Egicoccus sp. AB-alg2: one gene and its partner. The protein of the gene in region 1 interacts with the protein of each later gene in a pairwise test. Links are inferred from orthologs where the notes say so. Each region holds a gene or a part of one and is shown on either strand. Other genes may lie near its edges. The genes, in order: lpdA and ACERM0_RS05915.

Region 1 (10,184 bases):
TGCCGAACACCATGACCTGCACGTTGACGGCCGTGCCGAGATCGTCCGAGATCCCCTCGACGCGGCGGTAGTCCCGCGCCCGCCGGCCGTTCCAGGAGCGGAACACGGCCGCGATGGCCTGCTCCAACTGGATCCACGGGTCGGCGGGGAACGACGCGCCGGTCTGGTCGGCGATGGTGACCTCCAGCACGCCGACCAGGTCCTGCAGGCCGATCAGGTCCAGTGCGCTGGCGTCCTTGGCCCCGTACAGGTCCAGCACGCCGCGCATCGCGCGGTGCAGGACGTCCTCGTCGACGTCCAGCACGATGTGGGCGTACAGCTCCAGCAGCCGGCGGTAGGCGTCGGCGGCGAACCAGGGGTCGCCGGTCCTGGCGGCCAGGCCCTTCAGCGAGTCGCGGCTCAACCCCAGGTTGAGCACGGTGTCCATCATGCCCGGCATGGAGAAGGCGGCGCCGGAGCGCACGGAGAACAGCAGCGGCGCCCCGACGGCGCCGAACGCGAGCTCCATCTCCTCCTCGAGCTCGGCGACCACGACGCGCAGCTCGTCGAGGAGCCCGTCCGGGAACCCGCCGGTCTTCAGATACGCCAGGCACGCCTCGGTCGTGATCGTGAACCCGGGCGGGACCGGCAGGCCCATGCGGGTCATCTCGGCGAGGTTGGCACCCTTGCCACCGAGCAGGAAGCGCTGGTCCGCGCTGCCCTCGGTGAAGCGGCGGATCCAGCGCAGCGGCGGGCCCGCTGACCGGGGCGCCGAGCGACGTGGGGCAGCGGTCGTGGTCATACGTCGATCCTCCTGCGTGGGTCGGTCGGTGCGGTGCGCCGGCCCGGCTCCGCGCCGTCGGTGCGCCCGCGGCGGCGGTCGGCGTCGGTGCGCGGTCGGCGTTCCTCGAACAGCACGATGGCGGTGCATGCGCTGGCGAACACGACGAACAGCAGCGCCAGCACGACCGCGCGGGCGGGGTGGAGGTGTGCGGCGTCGAGCAACGCGAAGGCGCCCACGCCCAGCACGAGCGTCGTGACGGCGATGCCGAAGGCGACGGTGGTGCGGTGCGACTCCCACAGTGATCGCATGGCGGGCCTCCTCTCGCGCCGCCGGTGCCGGGTCGCCGGTGCCGGCCGGTGTCGCGGCCCGGCCCGCGGCGCACTCACAAGGTCCGTCCGCGCGCGTCGTCGACACAGGGGCGGAAGGCCCGAGCACATCGGCCGGCCGACCCGTGTGACAGTTGTCACGGCCGGTACCTGACGACGGCGACTGCCGCCGTCGCGCGCCAGCGGCGATGGTCCTCAGCGACGAGGAACGAATGGAGTCACCGACGTGGAACCCGTCCTGGACATCACCGCCGCGCGGCACCGCTACGGCACCACGCTCGCGGTCGACGGCGTCGACCTGCGGGTCCAACCCGGCGAGTGCGTGGCGCTGCTCGGCCCAAACGGCGCCGGCAAGACGACGCTGATCGGCCTGGCGACCGGCCTGCTGGCCGTGCAGGCCGGTGGCGTCCGCGTAGCGGGCGGCGACCCGCGGCGGGCCGCCACCCGCCGTCGACTCGGGGTGGTGCAGCAGTCGATCGGCTTCCCCCGGACCCTTACGGTCGGCGAGTTGGTGCGTGGTGCCGCCGTACGCGCTGCCGTGCCGGCGTCCGCGGCCGACGCGGTCCTCGAGGAGGTTGAGCTGACCGGGTTGCACGGACGGCGCGCCGGCAAGCTGTCGGGCGGCCAGCAGCAACGTCTGCAGCTCGCGATGGGCCTGGTCGCCGACCCTGACCTGCTGCTGCTCGACGAGCCGACCGTCGGTCTGGACGTGTGTGCGCGTCGCGCCTTCTGGCGCACCCTGCAGTCACGGCGTGACCGCGGCACCGGGATCCTCGTCACCACCCACCTCGTCGAGGAGGCCGCCGCGGTCGCGGACCGCGTCGTCGTCCTCGGCGGCGGCCGGGTCGTCGGCGAGGGGGCGCCTGCCGAACTGGCCGCCCTGTTGCCCGACCGCACCGTCACCGCGCGGACCAGCCTCGACGCGGAACGACTGCGCAGCCTGCGCGGGGTGACCGACGTCCGACACACCGGTGACCTCGTGCGGCTGACCGGCACCGACATGGAGGACCTGGTCCGGGACCTCCTCGCGGCCGATCCCGGGCTGCGCGACCTGCGCGTCGAGGGCGCCAGCCTCGAGCAGGCCCTGCTCCACCTCACCGGCACGACCGACAACCCACGCGAACTGGACCTCGAGGAGACGCCCGCATGACCGCCACCCACGTCACCGCCCGCCCGCGGACGGGCAGCGAGCTCCGTCAGCTCGCCCGGCTGCTGCGCGTCGAGGTCCGCGACGAACTGCTGAGCATCCTGCGCGAGCCGACCGGCCTGTTCTTCTCCATCGCGATGCCGGTCGGGTTCTTCGCCCTCTTCGCCGGCCTCTACGGCGGCGAGGAGGCCGGCGGCGTCACGGTCGGTACGCGCATGCTGGCCACGTTCGGCACCTTCGGGGTGCTGGGCGTCACGCTGCTCAACCCCGGCATCGGGGTCGCTGACGACCGTGAGCGGGGATGGCTGCGGCACAAGCGGGTCACGGCGACGCCCCTGCCGGTGACCCTGCTGGCCAAGGTGCTGGCCACCATGCCGTACTCCCTGGGGGTGCTGCTGGCGATGACCGGCGTGGCGGCGGCACTCGGCTCGCTCGACATGGCGGCAGGGACGTGGCTGCGGCTGTCGGCGGTCCTGGTCGCCGCGGCCTGGCCGTTCGCGTTGGTGGCGCTGGCGGTCGGCTTCCTCGCGACGCCCAACGCCACGACCGCGATCCTGAACGCGATCTACATCCCGGCGGCGGTCGCCTCGGGGCTGTGGATCCCGCTGGAGCAGCTGCCGGCGTTCGTGGGCGAGTACCTGGCGCCGGTCCTGCCGACCTACCACCTGTCGCAGCTCGCGCTGGCGCAGATCGATGTCGGGTCCGCGTCGGGCCACGTCTGGCCGCTGGTCGCCTTCACGGTGCTGGGCGCGGTGGCGGCGGGGGTGGCGTATCGTTCGGCGAAGCCATGAGCAGCCCCCCACCGCAGCCGCGCCAACGGCGTAGCGCCTCCAACTACTGGTACCTCGTGTACCTGTTGTCGCTGGCGTGGCAGCCCGCGTTCGATCCTGGGACACGCTGGTGGCACTGGGCGCTCGCCGGCACGGCGGCGGTCGCGTTCGCCGTGGTGTTCGTGCGCGCGGCGTGCCGACCGGGCCGCCTGCAACGGTGGCTGCCCACGATCGCCACTGGATTCGCCGTCACGCTGCTCACCATCAACGTGGGCGCCTCGGTGTTCCTGGTGTACGCCGCCGCCGCGGCCGGCAGCACGCGGCCACGGCGTCAGGCGCTGCGGTGGCTGACGGGGCTCAGCCTGCTGAGCATCGTGCTCGCGCTGATCAGTCCGGCCGACGTGATCTTCCGCCTGGTGACGTTCCTGCCGGTGGTCGTGCTCGTGTGGATCGTCGGGATGGCCTGCATCGAGGACCGCGAGCGCGACGTCGAGGCGGCCCGCCTCCGGGTGGAGAACGCCCGCATCGAGCACCTGGCCACCGCGACCGAACGCGAACGCATCGCCCGTGACCTGCACGACCTGACCGGCCACTCGTTGACCAGCATCGTGGTGCGCGCCCAGTTGGTGCAGCGGCTCGCCGCGACGGACCCGGAGCGCGCCGCCGTCGAGGCGTCGGAGATCGAGCGGGTCGGCCGGGCCGCCCTGGGAGAGATCCGCGACACCCTCGCCGGGTGGAGACAGATCGTCCTGGACGAGGAGGCGGAGGTCGCACGGCAGGCGCTCGAGCGGGTCGGTGTCGACCTGGTCGTCGACCTGGACCCAGACGTCCGGCTCGCACCGTCGGTCGAGCAGGCTCTGGGCCTCGCCCTGCGCGAAGGCGTCACCAACGTCGTGCGGCACGCAGGGGCCCACCGGTGCGCGATCCGGCTCACGGAACAGGACGGCGAGGTGCGCCTCGAAGTGCTCGACGACGGCACCGGCGCGCCGGGCGAGGACGGCAACGGGTTGCGGGGCATGCGCGAGCGGATGACCGCGATCGGCGGCCGCGTGCAGCGTGAGGCGGGCGCCGGGACGCGCCTGGTCGTCACCGTCCCGCAGGACGTCGCCGGATGACGGCCGGGACGCCGACGGCCGCCGTCCGGCCGGAGCCGGCCGCGCGGCTGCGGGTCGTTCTCGCCGAGGACCAGGCGATGGTCCTGGGCGCGTTCGCGTCGCTGCTGGACCTCGAACCCGACGTCGAGGTGGTGGCGACGGTCGCGGACGGCGAGGCCGCGCTGACCGCCGTGCGTGAGCACGCGCCGGACGTGCTGCTGACCGACATCGAGATGCCGCGACGCACTGGCCTGGACGTCGCCGCCGAACTGCGCCGGATCGGGAGCCCGACCCGGGTGCTGATCGTCACCACGTTCGCGCGATCGGGCTACCTGCGGCGGGCCATGGAGGCAGGGGTGATGGGCTACGTGCTCAAGGACGCGCCCATCGCCGACCTGGTCGGTGCACTGCGCAAGGTGGCGGCGGGGGAGCGGGTGATCGATCCGCAACTGGCCGTGGCGGTGTGGGACGCCCAGGACCCGCTGACCGACCGGGAACGTGACGTGCTGCGCCTGGCCGGCGACGGGCGGCCCAACAGCGAGATCGCCGCGGCGCTGCACCTCGCCGACGGCACCGTGCGCAACTACCTGTCCCGCGCCATCGCCAAGCTGCACGCCCGCAACCGGGTCGAGGCCGCCAACCTGGCGCGCGAACGCGGCTGGCTCTGAGCTGCGTCCGCCCGCGTCAGACGACGGGGAGGGGCGCGCCGGGCTGGCCGGGGGAGGGCGCCCAGGCGTTGGCGTCCATCGCCTGCTGACCGGCGTGGTAGCTCGAGCGCACCATCGGGCCCGACTCGACGTGGTCGAAGCCGAGCTCCTGCTCGCCGTACTCCCGGAAGCCGGCGAACTGCGCCGGCGTGACGTAACGGTCGAGGTGCAGGTGCTGGGCGGAGGGCTGCAGGTACTGCCCGATGGTGAGCGTGTTGACGCCGACGGCCCGCAGGTCGCGCATGCACTCGCGGATCTCGTCGTCGGTCTCGCCCATGCCGGCGATGATGTTCGACTTGACCGCGGTGGTGGCGGGGAAGCGCTCGCGCGCCAGCCCGAGGAACGCCAGGCCGCGGTCGTAGTCGAACGCGGGCCGGATCACCGGGAAGAGCCGGCGGGTCGTCTCCAGGTTGAACGCGAAGACGTCCGGCTCCGCGTCGACGACCTGCTCGAGGGCGGCGGCGCCCTTCATCGGGTCGTGGCCGTAGCCGAAGTCGCTGGGCAGCACCTCGACCCCCACGTCGGGGGTGCGGGCACGGATCTGGCGGATGGTCTCCGCCACCAGCCACGCGCCGCCGTCGTCGAGGTCGTCGCGGGCCACCATGGTGACGACCGCGAACCGCAGGCCGAGGTGCTGGACCGCCTCGGCGACGCGGCGGGGCTCGTCGACGTCGTAGCCCTTGGGCTTGCCGGTCTTGATCTGGCAGAACCCGCAGCGGCGGGTGCAGTCCTCACCACCGATCAGGAACGTCGCCTCGCGCATCTCCCAGCACTCGTAGATGTTGGGGCAGCGCGCCTGGGCGCAGACGGTGTTGAGCTCCAGGCCCTCCATGAGCTTGGTGACGTCCTTGAAGTTGTCACCGAAGCTGGCCTTGACCTTCAGCCACTCGGGCTTGCGCCCGCCGGGCAGGGAGGTGTCGATCGTCTTGCGCACCACGCCGGCCCGCTGGATCTGCTCGCGTCCGAGGACGGCGAGCGTCTTCGCGCCGGGTGGGATGACGGGACGGTCGGTCACGAGGCGACCTTCGACGAGAGGGGAGAAAGGGCGTCCAGGGACGCCGGTTCGAGGGTAGCGCCGAGCACCTCGGCCATCGCCGCCTCGACCCGGTCTGCCATGTCGGCGACGGTCACGTCGACACCGAGGCTGGCCAGCGAGCACACGCCGCGGTCGCTGATGCCGCACGGCACGATGCCGGTGAAGTCCGCCAGGTCGGGGTGCACGTTCAGCGCGAAGCCGTGGGTGGTCACCCGGCCCGAGGAGACCCGGACCCCGATGGCGGCCACCTTCTGATCGCCGACCCAGACGCCGGTGTAGCCCGTCGAGCGTTCGCCGGTCACGCCCACGTCGGCGAGCGCCCGGATGAGGATCTCCTCCAGGGCCCGGACGTAGTCGACCACCCGCATGCCGGACAGTCGCAGGATCGGGTAGCCGACCAGCTGGCCGGGCCCGTGATAGGTCACGTCGCCGCCGCGGTCGACGGGCACGACCTCGATGCCGCGCTGCCGCAGCGTGGCGTCGTCGAACAGCACGTTGGAGCGGTCCGCCCGCCGCCCCAGCGTGTAGACCGGCGGGTGCTCGAGCAGGAACACCAGGTCGCGCGCCAGCGAACCGTCCGCCCGCGCGCTCGCGAGCCGGCGTTGCCAGTCCCAGGCCGTCGGGTAGGGGACCGTCCCGGGCCGCACGACCGACAGCGGCGCCCCGCCGTCGGCCCGCAGGTCGTGCGGGTCGAGGGCGGGGCGCCGGGAGACGTGAACGTCGTCCACGAGGGCTCCTAGAGCCCGAGCTCCGACGCGAAGTCGTGGGTCTCGAGCGTGTACTTGAGGTCCTGTAGGAACCGGGCCGTGTCCGCGCCGTCCACCATCCGGTGGTCGTAGGACAGGCACAGGTAGGACATCCAGCGGATCGCGATGGAGTCGCCGTAGTGGTCGGAGATCACCACCGCACGCTTCTCGATCGCGCAGGTGGCCAGGATGGCGACCTGCGGCGGCGTGAAGATCGGCGTGTCCCACAGGGTGCCGCGCGAGCCGGTGTTGGTGATCGTGAACGTCGCGCCCTGGATGTCGTCGGGCTGCAGTTTCTTCGAGCGGGCCCGGCTGGCGATGTCACCGATGCGGCGGGCCAGCCCCGGGACGGTGAGGTCCTGGGCGTCCTTGATGTTGGGGACCAGCAGCCCGGCCTCGGTGTCCACGGCCATGCCGAGGTTGATGTAGTTGCGGAACGTGGCCGTCCCGGCGTCGGTGTCGATGGAGCTGTTGAGCGCCGGGTGGCGCGGCAGCACCATGCAGACCGCCCGCGAGATGATCGGCAGCGGGGAGAGGCTGACGCCTTCCTTGGCCTTGAACGCGTCCTTGTAGGCGGCGCGCAGGTTCATGATGTTGGTGACGTCGACCTCGACCGCGGCCGTCAGCTGCGCGGTGGTCTGCATCGCCGTCATCATGGCCTTCGCGGTCGCCTTGCGGACCCGCGACAGGTCCTGGGTGACCTCGCGCTGGCCGCCGAAGTCGACCGTCAGCGGCGAGGCCTCGGGACGCTTGCGGCCGGGTGCGGCGGCCGGCAGCGGTGGTGGCGGCACCGGTGCGGCAGCGGGTTGCGGCGCCGCCGCCGGCGGCGCGGCCTGGCCGTCGGCCGGCGCGGCCTGGCCGGCGGCGGGCTGCCCCTCACCGCCGCTGGCGATGGCGCGCTCGGCATCTTCGCGGGTGATGCGACCGCCCGGTCCGGATCCCCGCACCTGCTTCGTCGAGAGCCCGGCCTCGCGCAGCAGCTTGCGCACCAGCGGCGAGGTCAGCGCCTTCTCACCGCGGACCTCGCCGTTGCCCCCCTGCGCGGACGGGGCCGGCTGCGCGGCCTGCGCCGGGGCCGGCTGCGCCGACTCGTCTGCTGCGGTGTCCTCGTCGGACGTCTCCGAGGCGTCCGCCTCCTCGGCCGGCGAAGGAGCCTCGGCCTCCGCGGTGTCCTCGCCGGCGTCGTCCGCGCCGGCGTCGTCACCACCGGTCGACGCGCCCTCGCCGATCACGGCGATGACCTGCCCGACCTCGATGGTGTCGTCGACCTCGGCCCGCAGTTCCTGGACGGTGCCGGCCACAGGCGTGGGGATCTCCGTGTCGACCTTGTCGGTCGAGATCTCCACGATCGCCTGGTCGACGTCGACCTCGTCGCCGACCTCGACCAGCCAGGCGGTGATGACGCCCTCGGTGACGGACTCGCCCAGCTGGGGCAGCTCCACCTCGGCCACGGGTGCTCTCCTGTGCGGTATGGGGTCCGCCGTCGTCGCAGTGGGCGGCGGACGTTGGTCGATCGGTGTCAGCCGTGGAGCGCGCGACCGGCCAGCGCGAGGTGCGCCTCGCCGATCGCCTCGCTGAACGACGGGTGTGCGTGGATGAGGTGCGCCACGTCGGTGGGCAGCGCCTCCCAGTTGTAGATCAGTTGGCCCTCGCCGATCAGGTCGGTCGCACGCGGACCGACGATGTGCACGCCGAGGACCCGGCCGGCGCCGCCCTCGGCGTCGTCGTCCTTTTCCGCGATCAGCTTCACCATGCCGGTCGCCTTGGCCATGGCGGCCCGGCCGAGGGCCTGGAACGGGTACTTCTCCGTCACGACCTCGAAGCCCGCGTCCTCGGCCTGCTGCTGGGTGTAGCCGACCGATGCGACCTCGGGGTGCGAGTACGTCACCCGCGGCACGCCCTTGTAGTCGACCGGCAGCACCTCGAGCCCCGCGAGCTGGTCGGCGACGAGGAAGCCCTCGGCGAACGACGCGTGGGCGAGCCCGAGCGTCGGGATGACGTCACCCACGGCCCAGATGCCGTCCACGCTGGTGCGGCAGTACTCGTCGACGGCCACGAACCCGCGGTCGTCCAGCTTGACGCCGACGTCCTCGAGCCCGGCGTTCTCCGTGACCGTGCGCCGGCCGACGGCGACCAGCAGCAGGTCGGCCTTGAGTTCCTCGACGCCCTTCTTGGTCTCCACCTTGCACTTGACCGTGCGCGAGGTGGTCTCCACGTCCGAGAGCTTGGCGCCGGTCAGCGCGGTGATCCCGCGCTTGCGGAACGCCCGCTCGATCTCCTTGGAGGAGTCGGCGTCCTCGAGCGGGAGCAGGCGGTTCTCCAGTTCCACGATCGTGACGTCGACGCCGAAGGCGTTCCAGGCGGTGGCGAACTCCATGCCGACGGCGCCCGAGCCCAGCACGATGGCCTTCTTCGGCAGCTTCGTCAGGTGCAGCGCGTGGTCCGAGGAGATGATCCGCTTGCCGTCGAACGGGGCGAACGGCAGCTCACGCGGCGCCGAGCCGGTCGCGACCACGATCGCCGGGGCCTTGATGGTGCGGGTGTCGCCCTCGTCGAGCGCCACCTCGACCGTGTCCTGGGCGGTGAGCTTGCCGGTGCCGTGCAGCGTCTCGACCTGGCGGCCCTTCAGCGCGCCCTGCAGGCCACGCCACATCTTGTCGACCACGGCGTCCTTGTGCTCGTTGAGGGCCTTGACCTCGATGCCCTGGTAGTCGAGCGTCACGCCGAAGTCGGCCGCCTCCTGGGCGAACTCCGCGACCTCGGCGGTCTGCAGGACGGCCTTGGTGGGGATGCAGCCCCAGTGCAGGCAGGTACCGCCGACCTTGTCCTTCTCCACCAGCGCGACCGACAGCCCGAGCTGCGCGGCGCGCAGGGCCGTCGAGTAGCCGCCGGTGCCGCCACCGAGCACGATCACGTCGAAGTCGTGGTCGTCGCCACGCTGGATCCGCTGCCCGGACGGCTGCTCGCCGCCGGTGGGGCCCGACGGCGAGCCCTCGGCGCCGCCGACGTACTCCGCACCCCCGGACGCGGGCGCGCCCTGGGCGGCGGCGTCCTGCCCGCTGCCGGAGGGTTCCGGGGTCGGCGCGACCCGTTCGTCGTCCGACGCCTGCTCACCGCTGTCCTGGTCGCCCGCGTCGTCACCACCGGCGGCGGCGCCCTCGCCGATCACGGCGATGACCTGGCCGACCTCGATGGTGTCGTCCACCTCGGCGCGCAGTTCCTGGACGGTGCCGGCGACGGGGGAGGGGATCTCCGTGTCGACCTTGTCGGTGGAGATCTCCACGATCGGCTGGTCGACCTGGATCTCGTCACCGACCTCGACGAGCCAGGCGGTGATGACACCTTCGGTCACGGACTCGCCCAGCTGGGGCAGTTCGACCTCAGTGGCCACGTGACGGGTCTCCTCGTGTTCGCGGCGACGGGGGTGTGCCGCAGGGACGGGCGGCGGGAGAAGCGGCGGGCTCCCCCCGGGTGGGAGCTTCGAACACCTCGCGAGCACGTGTCGCGTGGCGACCGGTGGCGCCCGTGGGACGTCGTCGTGGGACGTCGTCGCGGGCACGCGCGTGGGCCCGAACCTAGCGGACACCGGCAGGGA
Region 2 (11,100 bases), on another replicon or contig:
ATCAGCCGGACGCCGCCGCGGCGCACGACCACGTCGAACACCTCGGTCATGTCGTGGACCGGCACCCCCTCGGTGATGGCGACGATGGTCTGGATACCGGCCTCGTAGGCCTCCAGGATCGCGTCCTTGGTGAAGGGTGCGGGGACCATCACCATCGAGGTGTTGGCGCCGGCCTCGGACACGGCCTCCTTGACGGTGGCGAAGACCGGGACGTCGAGGCCCTCCCAGGTCGTGCCGCCCTTCTTCGGGTGCGTGCCGGCGACGACCTTGGTGCCGTAGGCCTGGTTGCGCTTGGCGTGGAACGTGCCCTGGGACCCGATGCCCTGGACGACGACCTTCGTGTTCTCGTCGATGAAGATGCTCACGAGTTGCTCCTCACGCCGCTGGTGGGCGTTGTCGGCACCCCGTGCCCGGGGTGCGGCTCGTCGGTCGGCTCAGGCCTCGCTCGCCAGTCGGACGGCCTCGGCGGCGGCTTCCTGCATCGTCGGCCTCGACACGACGCTGGGCAGGTCCGCCTCCTCGAGGATCCGGCGGCCCTCCTCGGCGTTGGTGCCGTCGAGGCGCACGACGAGCTTCTGTGGGAAGTCCCCGAGGCGCTTGGTGGCCTCCACGATGCCGTTGGCGACCTCTTCGCCGCGCGTGATCCCACCGAAGATGTTGACGAACACGCTCTTGACGTCGGGGTCCTTGAGCACGAGGCCGAGGGACTCGGCCATCGCGTCGGCCGACGCGCCACCGCCGACGTCGAGGAAGTTCGCGGCCCGCCCGCCGTTCTGCGCCACGACGTCGAGGGTGGCCATCACCAGGCCGGCGCCGTTGCCGAGCACGCCGACGTTGCCGTCGAGCTTGACGTACTGGATGCCCTTGGCCTTGGCCTCGGCCTCCAGCGGGTCGTCGTTGTCGATGCCCTCGATCTGCCACTCCTCGTAGCCGTCGTGGCGGAACGCGGCGTTGTTGTCGAGCGTGACCTTGGCGTCCAGCGCGATGATGCGCCCGTCTTCGGTCTTGATGAGCGGGTTGATCTCCGTGAGGGTGGCGTCCTCGGCGAGGTAGGCGTCGAAGAGCTGCACCAGCAGGTCCGCGGCCTCATCACGGACGTCCTCGGGCATCTTCGCCTCGGACATGATCTCCCGCGCGAGCTCGCGGGGCAGCCCGTTCTCGCGCTCGGAGGGCAGCACGGTGCGCTTGACCACCGCCTCGGGGTTGGTGCGGTTGACCTCCTCGATCTCCACACCGCCTTCCTTCGAGCAGATGATCAGCTCGCCCTTGTTGACGCGGTCGTGCATCACTGACAGGTAGTACTCCTCGGCGATGTCCGACGCGGGCTCGATGTAGACCACGTTGACGGTGTGGCCCTTGATGTCGAGCCCGAGGATGTTGCCGGCGTGCTCGCGGGCGGCGTCGACCGAGGGGGCGTACTTGACCCCGCCGGCCTTGCCGCGACCGCCGGTCTTGACCTGGGCCTTGACCATGACGGCCGAGGCCCCGTCCTGCTCGATGTAGCGGCGTGCGGCCGCCTCGACCTCGTCGACGGTGCGGCAGGCGGTGCCCTCCGGCGGCACGGGCACCCCGTTGCGCCGGAACAGCTGCTTGCCCTGGAACTCCACGAGGTCCACGGAGGGCCTCCTCGATCAGGTGTACGGAAAGGGGCGGGAAGAACGAAGCGCCGCGTCCCTGGCGGGCGCGGCGCGTCAGGCGGGCTCAGACACGTTCGGGGACGTTGCCCTTCACCCAGTCGGTGATGGTCTTCATGGGCGTGCCGGGCGTGAAGATCGCCGCGATCCCCTGCTCCTTCAGCAGCGGGATGTCCTCCTCGGGGATGATGCCGCCACCGAAGACGACGACGTCGTCGGCGCCGGCCTCGCGCAGGAGCCGGGCCACCTTCGGGAACAGCGTCATGTGCGCACCCGAGTGGATCGACAGGCCGACGGCCTGCGCGTCCTCCTGGAGGGTGGCGCTGACGATCTGTTCGGGGGTCTGGTGGAGGCCGGTGTAGATGACCTCCATCCCCGCGTCGCGCAGCGCTCGCGCGACGACCTTGGCACCTCGGTCGTGACCGTCCAGCCCGGGCTTGGCCACGACGACTCGGATCGCCATCGTCGACTCTTTCTGTTCGCGTCTGCGCGGGCCCTGGAGGGATCGCCACCGCGGCGCCGCGAGCTCGTGGGTGTGGCGCCTCGTCCCGCGCGCCGCACGTCCCGGCGAGGATAGTCGGCACCTGGCAGGACCATCCAAGCCGCCCCGGGCGAGCGTCCACCCCGCACCGGGCCCCGGTGCTGCGGCGGTACCGTTCGCCGCAGCATGGGCGACCCGAGGCAGACCGGCCAGCGGCCGGAGTTCGGCCCCTCCGGCTACCTGCCGGAGCGGGCGTCGAAGCGTGCGCGCAAGATCGTGCTGCGCGCGCCGCTCGGCCTGCAGTGGGTGGTCGCGTCCGTCCTGGCGGGGCTGGTCGTCGTCGCCGCCGGCGTGCTGTTCCTCCAGCGCAGCGGCGAGCCGCCACCGGCCCCGTGGACACCGGTGGGCGAGATCGACGAGCTGGCGGCGAGCCAGCCGCTGGACGACCTCGACGCGGTGCTGGTGGCCGCCGGCGGGCGGATCCGGGTCTTCGCCGACGCAGCCGGGGTCGCCTACTGCGAGCCGTCCAACCGGCTCGAGGACGGCGCGCGGGTCTGGAACCTGACCGGCCGCGGTCTGGGCGGCGCGGCGTCGCTGGCGGAGTACCCGACGATCGTGCACGACGGCACCGTCTACGTGGACGCGACCCGGACCGTGGCAGGTCCGGCGCCCTCCTCGGATGCCGCCGAGCCGGCCTGCTGACCCGGCCGGCTGGCCTGGCCGGGCCGTCGTCGCCGGGTCGGACGCGTCAGACGCGGGCGCGCACGTGGTCGTCCAGTCGCGCGAGGGTCTTCTTGATGCCCTGGAGGTTGTGCCGCGGGTAGCTCGACAGGTCGAGCCAGACCTTGGTCAGCGCGCGCGACCAGTCGAAGGTCTCCGTGACGAGCGTGGCCGGCCTGCCGTCGTCGGTGGTGGTGTCCTCGAGTTCATAGCGCCACCGGTGGCCGTGGAAGTGGCGCCAGGCGATGCGGCGGCCCTCCTCGAACTCCACGACGGTGTTGAGGATTCGGTAGGGCACGCCCACCTTCATCGACATCCCGAACCTGGCGCCGAGGTGGAGACGCTCCGGCCCGCCCGACTGCACGTCCCGGACCGTGCCGGATCCGTCGATGACCGGATGCATCGCCGGGTCGGCCAGGACGTCGAAGATCGCCTGCCGGTCGGCCTCGATCACCCGACTCGCCGACACCTTCCGCGTGCGCTTCGACACCCGCTGCTCCTGCCTGTTCCGACGTCCGTCGCCTGCGGGTTCGGCACCGTAGCCAGTGACGGTTCGGTGTCCGACGCCGACGTTCGGCACGAGGCCGGTGTGGGTCAGGTCTTCACGAGTGGGGCGTAGGCCAACATGAGGTGCTTGCGGCCGGCCTTGTCGAAGTCGACGGTGGCCTCGGCGCGTTCGCCCTCGCCGGTCAGCGAGGCGATGGTTCCCGGACCGAATTTGGTGTGCAGCACCCGGTCGCCCGGCCGGAACTCCTCGCCGGCGACCTCGAGGAGCTCCTTGTCGCGGCGACGCGACGCGGCCGACGTCGCGCGGGTGGCGCCGCGACGTTCGACGAGGTTGCCCGGCAGCTCGTCGAGGAACCGCGACGGCGGGTTGTACGAGGTGCCGCCCCACAGCGTGCGGTGGTCGGCGTGCGTGACGTACAGCCGCTGCTGCGCGCGGGTGAGCCCGACGTAGCAGAGCCGGCGCTCCTCTTCCAACTCCGCGGTGTCGTCCAGCGAGCGGACGTGCGGGAAGACCCCGTCCTCCATGCCGACCAGGAACACGACCGGGAACTCCAACCCCTTGGCGGTGTGCAGCGTCATGAGTGTGACGGTGCCGTCCTCGGCGTCCTCGAGCTCGTCCTGGTCGCTGACCAGGGTGACGGACTCCAGGAACGTCTCCAGCCCGGCGATGCCGGTCGCCCCGTGCCCGGGGCGCGAGGGATCGGAGCCGCCGCCGCGCTCGTGCACCTCGGTGGCGACCGACTTGAGCTCGCGCAGGTTCTCCTCGCGACCCAGTGCCTCGACGGTGCGTTCGGCCTGCAGCTCGCGCAGGTAGCCGGTCCGGTTCCAGATCTCCTCGATGAGGTCCGGGACGGCGAGGTCGTGCTCAAGCGCGGTGCGCAGCCCGTCCAGCAGGTCGACGAACGAGGTCACCGCGCCGATCGCCCGGGTGGCCAGGCCCTGTACGTGCTCGGCCTGGCGGCACGCCTCGAGGAAGCTGATGCCCTCGCGCCTGGCGTGCCAGTCGACGGCCTCGACGGTGCGGTCGCCGACCCCGCGGCGGGGGGTGTTGACGACGCGCCGCGCCGACACGTCGTCGTCGGGGTTGACCAGCAGGCGCGCGTAGGCGAGGACGTCCTTGATCTCCTTGCGCTCGTAGAAGCGCACCCCGCCGATCACCCGGTACGGGATGCCGACGCGGATGAACACGTCCTCCAGCACACGGGACTGGGCGTTGGTCCGGTAGAAGACCGCCGCGTCGTCGAACGTGAAGCCCTCGGCCCGGAGCTTCTCCAGCTCTTCGGCGACGAACGCGGCCTCGTCGTGCTCGTCGTCGGCGTGGTAGCGCACGACCGGTTCGCCGAGCCCCTGGTCGGTCCACAGGTCCTTGGGGTAGCGCGAGGCGTTGTTGCGGATGACCGCGTTGGCGGCGTCCAGGATCGTCTGCGTCGACCGGTAGTTCTGCACCAGCGGGATGACGGTCGCGTCCGGGTAGTCCCGCTCGAAGTCGAGCAGGTTCTGCACCGTCGCACCGCGGAAGGCATAGATGGAGTTGTGCACCAGCATGCTGTTGGCCACGTACGTGTGCGTGTCCGCCACCTCGAGGTCGTAGACGGGCCCGTCGTGGAACCCGACGTCGACGTGGTCGACCGTTGCCTCGACGAACTCTTCCTCGCGCTCGAGGAGCACTTTCATGCCGGGATGCACGTGCGACAACGGCACGACCGGCCACCTGACGCCGTCGATCTGTGCGCGGCGCACCACGTCGATGCCGCCGTCCGCGGCGATCTGTCGCGCGAGGGTCAACGCCGCCTCGTACGACTTGCGGCTGGTCTCGATCTTCCAGCCGCCCTTGCCGTTGTCGCGGACCCGGTGCCCGGCCGCCCGGAGACGGTCGGCCATTTCCTGGCGGTTGGAGCCCCATGTGACGCGGTGCATGCCCACTTCGCCGTAGCGGTGGTCCTGGTACATGACGACGTTGACCGTCTGACGTCGCCTGCCCCCGCCTGGCCGATAGTGCGGAAAGTCGGGATGCAGGCACAAGTCGGCCATGAGGTCCTTGGCACGACGTTCGGTGTCGACGCGCCCGAAGAGCTCCGCCAGCCGTTCGTCGCTGATGGACAGATTGCGGCCCTCGGAGTGGAAGCACATCGTCGGCAGTCCGTACTCCGCGGCGAAGTACGACTCCCAGAAGGTGGCCTCACCGACGTCGTCACAGACCTTCAACACCCAGGCAGCGTCGGCGCGTTCCTGATTGACGCGGACGCGCAGGCCGACCTCGACCTGCTTCGACGTCGCCGGTCGCACGGCCTTCGTACGGCCGATCCGGTAGCCGCGGTCGGCGCGATACATCAGATAGACGAGATGCCGGTCGTGCAGGTCGTTGGTGAATCGTGCCAGGACCATGTGGTGCGGGGTGCCGACCAACAGCTGGCCGCCGACGTGCACCCGCCAGACCGGTCCGAGATAGCTGCCCTGCATCACCTTGGTGACCGGGCGAGCGACGGCTTCGTGCGTACCGCCCGTGCCGAGGACGACATCGCCCTCCTGCACCTCCTCGACGGGTACGGGTCCGCGAATCGTGGAGATCGGCGTGCCCGGCACGAGACACTGGTCGTGGTCACCGACGACCATGATGTTGCGGTTCGCGGCCGCGAGCAGGTTGACGAGGTGGTACTGGGCGCGGTTGGTGTCCTGGTACTCGTCGACCATCAGGTACTGGAAGCGCTGCTGCCAGTGCTCGAGCACGGGGTCGAACAGCTGGAAGATCTCCACCGTCTTGACGATGAGGTCGTCGAAGTCCAGGGCGTTGGCCCGCAGCAGCCGGTCCTGGTAGGCCTTGTAGACGTCGGCGATCTGGATCTCCGGCCACGCGCCGGCACGTGACGCGTAGGTCTCGTGGTCGACCAGCTCGTCCTTGGCGTTGCTGATCGCGTGCTGGATCGCCCGGGGCGACAGCCGCTTGTCGTCGACGCCGAGGTCCTTGGCGATCTGCCCGATCAGTCGCTGGCTGTCCTGCGCGTCGTAGATCGTGAACCCGCTGCGGTAGCCCAGCCGGGTCAGCTCGCGCCGCAGGATCCGCACGCACGACTTGTGGAACGTGGTGACCCACATCCGGTCCGACAGCCGGTCGCCGACGAGCCCACCGACCCGCTGGGCCATCTCGCCGGCGGCCTTGTTGGTGAACGTGATAGCCAGCAGCTCGAACGGGCTCACGTGCCGGTCGCGGATCAGGTGCGCGATGCGGTGGGTCAGCACGCGGGTCTTGCCGGACCCCGCTCCGGCGACCACCAACACGGGGCCGTCGACGGTCTCCACGGCGTCGCGTTGCGCCGGGTTCAGACCTTCGAGCAGACGGGGATCGGCGGACACGGTGAGCCTCGGACGACGACGGCACGGCAGCCCCGACGGCGTGCCGGGGTCGAACCACCGAGGGTAGTGCAGGCCTCCGACATCCCGGCCGCGTGTCTACAGCCCGCACCACGGTCCACCGAGCCGCGAAGGGGTACGGCGGCGACGCGAGAACGGCCCGGGACGGCGGAGTCCCGGGCCGTTCTCCCCCCGCGTGGGAGGTCCTTGCCGTGCGTGGCGCTGCGGTTCAGCCGCGCCCGCGCCCGGGTGCCTGGCCGGAGCGGCCGGGGTGGCCACTGCTGCGGGCCGGTTCCCCGGCGGCGGTGCGGACGGCGGCGACGGCGTCGACGAGTCCGGCGCCCTGCTCGAAGCCCGAGTCGCCGTAGCTGGTGGCGGTGGCGACGAGGATCTGCTCGACCTCGGCCGGCGTCAGCTCCGGCGCGACCTGCAGGACCTGGGCGGCGATGCCGGCGATGTGCGGGGCAGCCATCGAGGTGCCCGACAGGCTGCTGTAGTACAGCGGGTCCGGCGACGCGGTCGCGCCGGTGGCGCAGACCGGCAGGGTGAGCCGGCACGCCGCGATGATGTCGACGCCGGGGGCGGCGAGGTCCGGCCAGGTCTCCGGACGCGTGGCGTCACCGCGTGACGAGAAGCTGGCCGTCTCGCCGTCGCGGGTACCGGTGCCCTGGTCGTCGTAGGCGGCGACACAGATCATGCCTGGGGTCGGGTCGACGCACTGGATGCTGGTCGACTGCGTGGAGCCGTCACCGCCCGAGTTGCCGGCGGCGAACACCACCACGACGCCTTCGTCGATCAGCGCCCGCACGACCCGCGGGATCGCACCGTCGGGGTTGTAGTCGCCGGCGCTGCCGCCCCAGGAGTTGTTGACGACGCGGATGGTCGGCGTGACCGTTTCGTGGTTCTCCAGCACCCAGTACAGCCCCTCGAGCCCGGAGTGCATGGAGATCAGCGTCCCACCGCTCACGCCGTGGATGGTGGCGCCGGTGGCGGCGCCGTGGAACCTCCCGGACGACGCGGTCCCGTCCCCGGCGACGATCCCGGCAACGTGCGTGCCGTGGCCGCCGAGGCTGAGCGTGTCGGACTCCGGGAACGGGATCGCGGTGCCGCCCAGCACGCCGAGCGACGGCACGACCTTCACGTTCTCGCCCGTGCGAGCCTCCAGGTCCGGGTGCCAGCCGTCCACGCCGGTGTCGACGACGGCGACGCCCACGCCGGTGCCGTCGACGACCTGACCGCCGATGGTGACCTCGCCGTCCAGGAGTTGCTGACCGCGGGTGGCGACGTGGGAGGAGTCGGTGAAGGTCTCGATCGGGGCGTCGTGCTCCAACCGGATGACGCCGGGTACGTCCGCCAGCCCCCGCAGCGCGTCGGCCGGCCCCTTCGCAAGCAGGACGTGGATCCGGTCGTAGCGGCTGACGAGATCGACGCGGGCGTCGACGGCCTGGGCCGCGGCGTCCACGTCGGCGTCCTCGTCGAGGATGACCAGCACGGTGGCCGTGCCGGTCAACTGCCGTACGGCGTCGTCGACGATCGTGGTGGTGACACCGGTCACGGTGCCGACGCCGCCGAGCATCGGGCCGAGGAGGCCCCCGACGGCGAACAACGAACCAGCGGAAAGGGAAGCGAGTCTCCGGCGCACGTGGGGCTCCAGGCGTTGGTGGCAGCGGATCTGCCGGGCTCAACGCCGGTGCGTGCGTCCGGTGACGCGCGCGGACTAGTCCCGACGCCACCGTGCGCTGCTCGCAACCTCGACGGCGCTCGGCCGCGCGATCTGGGCATAAGTCCGGCTTTCGCTTCGTGGGTCGCCGCCCAGGGCGTCGGGCCGGCCCTTGCGTCGTGACCGACGTGGCGGTTGCACATGACGACAGGACCGGGGTTGAACCGAAGGTCGTGGTCCCGACGGGTCGGGCTGCTCGCGCTCGCCGTGCTGACGCTGAACGCGTGCGACAGCGGCCCGGACCCGTCCCGTGCGGTGACCGAGCCGGCGACTGCTGCCACGGCACCGCTGTCCGACGCCGGTCGCCCGGCCACGAGGCCGGACACCGATGCCGGCACCTCGGACGCGGCACCGCAACCCGATGCCGGCGCCTCGGACGCGGCACCGCAGCCCGACCTCGCCGTCCTCGAGGAGGCCGCTGACCTCGAAGTCGGACGCGAGTTCCAGCAGCGGTTGCTCGCTGCCAGCGAGATCGGCGAAGACGACCTCGACGAGGCGATGCGCGCCGCGACCGACTGCATGCGCCAGGCCGGTGTCGACGCGCGCTACCCCGATCCGGACGGCGTGGGCATCACCTCGCTGACGCGGCCACCGGATCCGGGCTACGCCCTCAGGGTGTATCCCGGCGTCGACGAACAGGCGATGTACGACATCGTCAGGCGGTGCGAGCGGGCGTGGTCGTCGCGGGTGAAGGCACGCTGGGAGGCCCAGACGTCCGCCAGCCACTCGGCCGCCGACGAGGCGGTCGCCTTCGACGCCGCGATCGCCTGCGCCCGGGAGCAGGGCCTGGTTCGCGACGACCCGCCGAGCCTGGCGGACGCGTACCGGGGTATCGCAAGGGGCGGCTGCCGGCCGTGGGAGGCGATCGAGTAGCCGACGTCAGTCCGCCGCGCGACCCTGTGGGCCGCGCGGCGGAGCGGGTCGGCGGCGGGCGCCGTCAGCGCACGAAGCGGATCGTCATCGGGTAGCGGTAGCCCTCGCCGTTGGAGGCCTTGATGCAGCCGACGATCGGCAGGATCAGCCAGAGCAGGCCGAGCGCCGCACCGAGCAGGCCGATCGGGATCAGGCCGATCCCGACGGTGAGCAGGCCGATGGGGAAGGCCGCCACCACCAGGATCACCCCGTAGAGCGCCACCGACAGGTTGAAGTTCAGCGACTCCTTGCCGTGGTGGTCCACGAACGGGTGCTCGCGCTTCAGCAGCCACACCAGCAGCGGCCCGATGATCGGCAGCCCGACGAAGGCGAGGTAGGCCGAGGCGTGGGCGCCGATGCCCCAGCCCCGGATGTCACCGGGCAGCCCGGACGGGTGCGGCTGCGGCTGGCCCCAGGCAGCACCGTAGGGGCCACCCGGCTGCTGCCACCCGCCGGCCGTGCTGCCGGTCGGCGCGCCGGCGCCCAGTTCACCGGGTCCGCGGCCGGCGTCCTGCCAGGCCGGCTCGCCGGTGCCCGAGTCCCAGACGGGGCGTTCCTGCCCGGCCGTCGGCCCGGCGGCAACGGCCGTCCCGCAGACCGGGCAGGTGGTCGCGGTCGACTCCAGGCTCGCACCGCAGTTCTGGCAGGTCACCGTGATTCCTTCTCGAGGGAGGCCGGCACGCGCCGGCCCGGGGGGTTCTTGGGTCGAGTCCTACTGTCCCAGTGTGCGCCGGCCCCGACCATCGGGGAGCACCCTTGGACGGCCCTGACCTCGCCGCCGGGCGCTCAGGGCCGACGCCGGCGTCCGACACGCCGCTGGGGCGGCCCGAAGGCCGCCCCAGCGTTGCGCTCCGTCGGGTCCCGCGTCACGGGCACCCGACGTGCCTCGACTCAGGTGCCCGAGCAGGGGGCGCTGTAGTCGTACTCGTCGGCGGTCGGGCCGGTCACGCCGGTCTCGACCGTGCGCAGACGCAACGGCTCGTCCGCGTCGGGCTGCGAGATGACGGCCGTTCGCACGGCGGTCTCGTTGGCGTCGCCACCGAGGGTCCGCTCGGGCAGGGCGCCCTCGTAATCGACGGTCAGTCCGTCAACGGCCGCCCGCAGGCCCTCGCGGGTCAGGTCGCCGTTGGCGGCCGCCTGCTCGAGCAGCGCCTTCATCGGGTACGACCAGATCCAGCCGAAGGTGAACCCGTCGTTGCCCGGCAGGTTGCCCTCACCGAGGAACTCCTGCATCGCCTGGTGCGCCTCGGACTCGCCGGTGAAGGCCTCCCACGGACCGACGTGGGTGAAGGCAGCCTCCAGGGCCTGTGCGGCCGCCGACTCCATCAGCGCCGGGTTCCAGGTCGGCACGGAGCCGATGAACCGGCCGTCGAAGCCGTTGGCCATCGCCCCACCGACGATCTCCGCGGTCTCGGCCGGGCCGGTGGCGATCACCACACGGTCGGCGCCGCCGCTGACGACCTGGCCGACGGCGGCGTCCTGCGAGCCGACGACGGCGTTGGGAGCGGTCTCCACGAAGCCGAGGTACTCGATGTCGTTGGCCTCGGCCCAGGCCTGCACGCCAGCCGCCGAGTCGCCGCCGTAGTCACCCGGGTAGCCCACGGCCATGACCGAGCTGATCTCGCCCTCGTTCTCGCTCGACCAGTCGAGCGCGATCTGCGACTCGATGCAGTACGAGTAGCCGGAGTTCAGGATCAGCCCGTAGTCGGCGGACTCGTGGTCCCAACCCGACCACCACGACGCCGGGACGCCGAGGACGTTGTCCTCGTCCATGTCGG

The links.
Region 2: the proteins of lpdA (region 1) and ACERM0_RS05915 interact in binary tests that used the Escherichia coli proteins (3 or more experiments, as listed by UniProt). The link is inferred for Egicoccus sp. AB-alg2 from one-to-one orthologs.

What each region holds. Positions count from the first base shown.
Region 1 is NZ_JBGUAX010000002.1:211,698-221,881, reverse strand. The notes cover bases 7,322-10,184. They hold lpdA (dihydrolipoyl dehydrogenase), read right to left. Parts: upstream 9,534-10,184; coding sequence 8,109-9,533; downstream 7,322-8,108. Other genes in these bases: sucB (2-oxoglutarate dehydrogenase, E2 component, dihydrolipoamide succinyltransferase), read right to left, coding at 7,322-8,103. Outside these bases: ppdK (pyruvate, phosphate dikinase), read right to left, coding at 1-781; ACERM0_RS03705 (hypothetical protein), read right to left, coding at 778-1,071; ACERM0_RS03700 (ABC transporter ATP-binding protein), read left to right, coding at 1,316-2,239; ACERM0_RS03695 (ABC transporter permease), read left to right, coding at 2,236-3,027; ACERM0_RS03690 (sensor histidine kinase), read left to right, coding at 3,024-4,121; ACERM0_RS03685 (response regulator transcription factor), read left to right, coding at 4,118-4,768; lipA (lipoyl synthase), read right to left, coding at 4,785-5,822; lipoyl(octanoyl) transferase LipB, read right to left, coding at 5,819-6,499; more of sucB, read right to left, coding at 6,580-7,321. UniProt on the Escherichia coli protein: Lipoamide dehydrogenase is a component of the glycine cleavage system as well as of the alpha-ketoacid dehydrogenase complexes.
Region 2 is NZ_JBGUAX010000003.1:138,998-150,097, reverse strand. What follows is about bases 3,230-7,008. They hold ACERM0_RS05915 (UvrD-helicase domain-containing protein), read right to left. Parts: upstream 6,694-7,008; coding sequence 3,430-6,693; downstream 3,230-3,429. Other genes in these bases: ACERM0_RS05910 (S8 family serine peptidase), read right to left, coding at 6,920-7,008; ACERM0_RS05920 (SRPBCC family protein), read right to left, coding at 3,230-3,325. In the rest of the region: sucD (succinate--CoA ligase subunit alpha), read right to left, coding at 1-365; sucC (ADP-forming succinate--CoA ligase subunit beta), read right to left, coding at 435-1,616; ACERM0_RS05930 (cobalamin B12-binding domain-containing protein), read right to left, coding at 1,702-2,097; ACERM0_RS05925 (hypothetical protein), read left to right, coding at 2,302-2,817; more of ACERM0_RS05920, read right to left, coding at 2,864-3,229; more of ACERM0_RS05910, read right to left, coding at 7,009-8,296; ACERM0_RS05905 (hypothetical protein), read left to right, coding at 8,570-9,283; ACERM0_RS05900 (DUF4870 domain-containing protein), read right to left, coding at 9,348-9,974; ACERM0_RS05895 (ABC transporter substrate-binding protein), read right to left, coding at 10,214-11,100. UniProt on the Escherichia coli protein: A helicase with DNA-dependent ATPase activity. Unwinds DNA duplexes with 3'-5' polarity. Translocates on single-stranded DNA with 3'-5' polarity. Initiates unwinding more efficiently from a nicked substrate than double-stranded DNA.